Linked DNA regions of Sulfurisphaera tokodaii str. 7. The protein of the gene in region 2 binds, or shares a complex with, the protein of the main gene of each other region. Links are inferred from orthologs where the notes say so. Each region holds a gene or a part of one and is shown on either strand. Other genes may lie near its edges.

The links.
Region 1: the proteins of dph2 (region 2) and STK_RS02505 are in contact, whole or in part, in a crystal structure (PDB 6Q2D), measured with the Methanobrevibacter smithii proteins. The link is inferred for Sulfurisphaera tokodaii str. 7 from one-to-one orthologs. Residues at the interface, in WP_011954460.1 of Methanobrevibacter smithii: Met1, Met3, Tyr4, Pro28, Glu29, Gly30, Leu31, Met33, Phe58, His80, Thr124, Gln126, Ser179, Gly180, Asn181, Phe182, His183, Leu185, Tyr201, Asn202, Phe211, Ile215, Arg291, Asp295, Asp296, Gln298, Met299; in WP_011954157.1 of Methanobrevibacter smithii: Pro482, Asn483, Lys484, His485, Tyr553, Asp555, Glu556, Glu559, Leu560, Leu591, His592, Glu593, Asp594, Ala595, Val596, His597, Arg598, Gly599, Pro600.

What each region holds. Positions count from the first base shown.
Region 1 is NC_003106.2:443,482-446,447, forward strand. It holds STK_RS02505 (elongation factor EF-2), read right to left. Parts: upstream 2,608-2,966; coding sequence 394-2,607; downstream 1-393. Other genes in the region: STK_RS02500 (HAD family hydrolase), read right to left, coding at 1-387; STK_RS02510 (NAD(P)/FAD-dependent oxidoreductase), read left to right, coding at 2,741-2,966. UniProt on the Methanocaldococcus jannaschii protein: Catalyzes the GTP-dependent ribosomal translocation step during translation elongation.
Region 2 is NC_003106.2:2,271,313-2,274,248, forward strand. It holds dph2 (diphthamide biosynthesis enzyme Dph2), read right to left. Parts: upstream 2,000-2,936; coding sequence 1,001-1,999; downstream 1-1,000. Other genes in the region: STK_RS12505 (hypothetical protein), read right to left, coding at 1-168; STK_RS12510 (DNA-directed RNA polymerase subunit L), read right to left, coding at 155-436; STK_RS12515 (exosome complex RNA-binding protein Csl4), read right to left, coding at 426-995; STK_RS12525 (50S ribosomal protein L16), read right to left, coding at 1,996-2,526; STK_RS12530 (KEOPS complex subunit Pcc1), read right to left, coding at 2,759-2,936. UniProt on the Methanocaldococcus jannaschii protein: Catalyzes the first step of diphthamide biosynthesis, i.e. the transfer of the 3-amino-3-carboxypropyl group from S-adenosyl-L-methionine (SAM) to the C2 position of the imidazole ring of the target histidine residue in translation elongation factor 2 (EF-2).

The DNA.
Region 1 (2,966 bases), 1.8 Mb from region 2 along the record:
TTTGAATCCCTTTCTTTTTAAATATTCTATTGCATCCAAGCTATCTTCATAAGGTGTATTGTTTCCAGCTATACTCCAGTATATTTGAGTCCACTCGTATAAATCTTCCATCTCTGCCTTTACACTATATTTCTTTAATACTTCCTCCCACCATAGTCTTCTGTCATAAACCCCTTCTTCATCTAGTTTTTTCGCTATTTCTATAAGCGTCTTTGAGAGCTCATCACGATCTACATTTACATTAGGATAATTTTCTCTAATGTAATCCAATATATCATCTGCCACCTTAAGTAAAGCTTGATTAGAAAGGTTATCAAAAGAAACTAAAGTGTTATCAAAGTCAAAAAATATAGCCTTAACATCCTTAAATATGTTGAACTCTTCCATGCAATTTCACGCTAAGAAGTCCTCTACCTTAGGCAACTCCTTAGGCAGGCCTTTTCTCTCTCTTATTTTCATAATTACATCTAATAATAGGCTATCTGGAACTGGAGCCCATCTACTAAATTCTGTACCCCAGAACGCTCTGCCTGCACTTGCTGCTCTAAGCTCGCTTGCAAGTTCAAAAGATTCAGAAACTGGAATTTCTGCTGTAATTCTGGCTATACTACCCATCTGAGTCATATTGAGTATTTTTCCTCTTTTCCTAGTTATAACGCCAGAGACGTTTCCAACGAAATCCATTGGAACTCTGATATCTAGCTTTTGTAAAGGTTCTAGTAATGTTGGTTTAGAAGTTAAGAACCCAGCAAATATAGCATTCCTAACGGCTGGATATAACTGAGCTGGTCCTCTATGAGCTGGGTCTTCATGGATAATAGCATCATGCAATACAACTTTTAATCCTCTTATTGGTTCATGAGCTAATGGTCCTTCTTTCATCGCTAATCTAAACCCTTGAAGTATGGTATCCATTACTTCCCTTAGATGTTGTACACCGCTTGTAGCATTCACAAATACATTTATGTTTTCATCTATAGCAACTATCTTCTTAGCTTCATCGTAGTCCCAGTCTGCTTGTTCTTTAAGTATTCTTGCCATTTCTTTAGAATCCATATCCTCTTTTATAGTTCCATTAGCGATTAACTCAATTGTCTGTTCATTTAATGGTTCAACGCTGATATATAGTTTATTATGTTTATTAGGAGATTTGCCTTCGAATACTTGGCTCTTAGTTCTTATGCTTTCTCTATAGACTACAATTGGTGGTGAGGTTACAACATCTACACCGTAATTTTCTTTCAATAATTGTAATGAAACTTCAAGATGTAAGAATCCCATACCTGAAAGCAAATATTCACCAGTCTCCTCATTAATCTTTACAAGTAAGTTTGGATCCTCAATACTTAGTTTTCTAAGTGCATCAATCATCTTATTAAGATCTTTTGGATTCTTTGGCTCAACAGATATTGTTACTACAGGTTCTGATACATAATGTAGAGATTCAAATGAACCTACATTCGCATCTTTATACTTTATATCTACTGCTGTCTCTCCAGATCTAGCTTGATCTAGTCCTAAAGCTGCAGCTATATTACCAGCAGGAATCTCTTCAGCTAATTCTCTTGTTGGTCCCATGTAAAGGCTTACTTGTAAAACTCTTTGTTGTCTTTTTGCGTTTACTAACCATATTTCTTCTCCAGCTCTTAATGTTCCAGAGAATACTCTACCAGTAGCAACTAAACCGGCATGTGGATCAACTTTCATATCACTTATCATAAGGACAATAGGTCCGTTAGGATCTGCGTTTATCATTGCTTTTGCTATATCGCTATCTAGATCTCCTTTCCAGATTTTAGGAATTCTATATTTTTGTGCATCTCTAGGATTTGGAACAAATTTAATAACAGTTTCTAATAATGCTTCATGTATAGGAACTCTGTTAGCTAGTTCTTCTACTTTTGATTTATCCCCACTAGAATATGCATTTACTACATCACTGAATTTAACTCCTTTTTTCTGTGCTATTGGTACGCTAAATCCCCACTTATCTTTTGCTGATCCAAATACCACATTACCTAATTCTGGTTTTATTTTCCAAGCGTCCTTATATTCGGGTTCTGCATACATTTCGATTAAGTTATTTATCTCTACTATCATATCTATTAGTTTCTTCTGTATTTCTTGCGGGCTTAACTTTAGTTCTTTAACTAATCTATCTACTTTATTAATGAAAAGTATAGGTCTTACTCTTTCTTCAAGGCTTTGTCTTAGTACAGTTTCTGTCTGAGTCATTATTCCCTCTACTGCATCAACAACAACAATAGAACCATCTAATATTCTAAGGCTTCTAGTTACTCTACCGCTAAAATCAACGTGACCAGGAGTATCAATTAAATTAATTACGTAACCTTTTCCTTCTATTTCGTGGTACAAGCTTATGTTTGCTGCCTTTACTGTAATACCTCTTTGTTGTTCTACGGAAAGGTAGTCTAATGCTAATGCCTCTCCAGCAACTTTTTGTGAAATTATACCGGCTGCAGCTAATAAAGTATCACTAGTTGTAGTCTTTCCGTGATCTACATGAGCAATTATTCCAATATTTCTTACTCTAGTAATATCTTTCATTAAACTAAGAACTTGCTCAACTGTCTTATATCGGGGCAAGGTTTAAATCACCACATTTAGTATTTAGTAACTTAACTTCAGAATATTAAAGTGTAATGGATATCCTACATCAATAATTGATACAATCTTTTTAATAAACAACTTTTTATCATAAGATTTAAAATAAGTAAATATGCAACAATTGAATCAACATAATGAAATATATGATGTAATCATAGTAGGAGCAGGAATTGCTGGGCTAAGTGCCGCTTTATATACCTCAAGGCAAAGAATGAAAACGTTAGTTGTCTCAAAAGATTTAGGAGGACAACTAACATTAACTGATCTCATAGAGAATTATCCTGTAGTTGAGCCTTTAAGTGGACTTAGTTTAGCGCGAAAGGTAGAGTCGCAGGCAA
Region 2 (2,936 bases):
ACTAATATCTTTAACCTCTCCAACTACACTAGAATTATAGAATTTCTCCCTTACAGCTTTTTCTTCTAGTTCAAAAAATATCTTTTCAAGAAATTTTCCTCTAAAAACGCATATAGCATATAATTTATCTGATTTTGCAATAACTGCTAATCTCCTACCTTTTTTCAATACTTTTCACTTCTTCGATGAACTTATTTGTGTCTTCTTCAGCAAGCTCTATTGCTTTAACAAGAGCTTCTTTTGGAGATATACTACCGTCTGTCATTATTTTTAATATTATACTGTCAATTAATGGGTGTGGCTTAGAATATGAAGCAAATTTTACTCCTGGGACTTTTAATAGGTAACCCTTTAGTAAGTTTCCTACTGTATGTTCCTCTCCATCTATTTGTAATTCTAGATAATTTTCTCCTGAACGTAATATCTTAATTTCCACCTTTCTTCACCATAACTAATGCTAATTTTCTTGTCTCAATATTACCACAGTTTGGACACCTTAAATGTTCTTCGTCTTTTTTAATCATTTTTGTACCGCAAATAGAACATTTAGCAAAAACTACGCCTAAATCCTTCTGTTTTATTGTTAAAGGAAGAGGTATGCTGAAATTTAATGGTTTTGCTCTTACAACATCTAATACTTTTAATGCTTCAGTAATACTATTAAGATATTTATTACTAATTTGAGAAATATGGATATACGCTGTAATAGGTACACTTATAATTTTGTCTTCTATCGAATAGATATTTACTAATGCAGAATCCTCTTTCATTCCATTAACTATTCCAAGGACGTATTTAGCTTTCTTTATAGATAATAATCCGGGTTTTTTAAAACTTATAGAATTAGTTTTTCTATTTATCATGTCATAAAATGCTTTACCGACTACGCTAGCATAAACTCTTCCTTCATACTCATAAGTTCCCTCACCGGCCATGAACTCTTCGATAACACTTAACTTATCGCCTGGTAGTAGTAATTCTCCTTGCTTTTTCATTTAACTCACCAGGGAAATATATATTTATCAAAGTTGTTAAGTATTATCATTTTAGCCTCACCTGGAGTCAAAACTGGTTTTTCAAAGTCATATAGGTCGTCTATTGGGAGTCTAGGACATGATGTTACTAAAAATACATCTAGAGACGGGCTTAAATTCCTGAGTACATCTTTTGTTAACACTCTATTGAGAAAAACATATATATTATATCCTTTTTCTTTAAGTTTTTTCTCAAAATATTTTACCATAAGTGGTCTGTTTTGTCCGTTCATAGCTCCCTGTATAATTCCCCAATTTCTTTTATCTATAGCTTCCATGATTTTTGCATATCTAATTTTTAATATTTTATAAACCTCTTTCGTAAGATCTTCTACTTTACCAGTATAAGGATCTATTTTTACTATAGGCTTTCCGGTGGCTAACCCCACTCCAAGGGCGTGAAATATTCCACCGGATATATTAACATACAAATCTGCGTCTACACTAGTAGCAGCCTTATAATCACATCCTAAAATTTGCCCATCAAACATGAAAACAGAAGAAGGTTTTCCTATTTTTACATCAAAATAATCAGATAGTTTTAGTGAAATCTTTCTAATTAATTTTATGTGTTGTACTGTAGCTGTTAAACTGATAGTTTTTGCCTCGTATTTCTTTCCAAAATTGATAACTTCATTTATTTGTTCATCAGTGATATCTAGGTTACTTTCGACTGGAACAAATAATGTAGGAAACTTAGGATAATACCAAGTATACGGAGTATGACCAAAGTGGATAATTAAATCTGCATTTATGTTTTTAGCCTCATCCTCAGCTATATCGCAAGCTCCCCAATTTGGATCTGAGGAAACTATGAAGTCTACGTCAGGCAAAAATTCTTTTAATTTCTCTATCACGAAAATAGAAAAAATCTTTAATCCTTCAGGAAATTGAAGAATAACTTTTTTTGCATTTCTTTTTCTGATTTCTTCTGCTATATATTCCTCCTGAAAATTATAGCTCACTGTACAACTGCCTCTTTAGGAATGGGAACGATATCTATTTTAGTTTTTAATGGAATCTTAGAAGCTGCAGCTTCAAATGCTTTCTTGGCTATTTCTAAATGTTCTTTCTTTACTTTTGCAATCATTATTATATCTCCTAATCTCTCAATTCTTGCGGCTGTTCCTATTGGTTTACCAAAAGATAATCTCATACCATCCTGCAATCTGTCTGCCCCAGCGAAAGCCATCATCTTATTCTCTCTGATAACATGATGAGGATACTTCAAAACTATTAGGGCAAAATTCTGGTCAGATCCAGTTTTATTAGTTAATTGTTTTAATGCAAGCACACGTGCCGCTTCCAGTGCATTATGTCTTATTTGACCTTTTTCTAAAGCAACTAGTCTAAGTTCATAATCATAATTTCCATTAACATTACCCATGGTAAACTTTGTTATTTTGGGCATTGGTACGCCTGGTATATATTCTTTTCTTGTATATGCTGGACCGGAAAAGTGACGGTAGCATCTACCTGGTCTAAGTGGCATGATATACACTTATGTCAGAAACTTTAAATAATTTACCATAATCTAACTTAACTATTAATAAGGTTCTAATTGTATAACTTTCTTGTTGTTTTATAACCTTTTAGATAATTCCATGTTTATATTAGTAAGTGTTAATAAAGAATCTAAAAATATTTAATTCTTAGCTATTATAATTTTTTATAAATTTTAGTTAATTTTATGTGAAAATAATGTGAAAACAAGCCTAGTATCTTTAGTGGGATAATTTCATTAACGTTTTCTCTATAGTCGAAATATGCTGCAATATTTCATCTATTGTATTTCTAAGTGTCAATACGTTTCTTGGCTCCATTATTTCCATGGATATTTTTATAATTATCTTATTTTCTTTGTTTAAGATATCTATATTCATACCTTTTGGTATATCTATA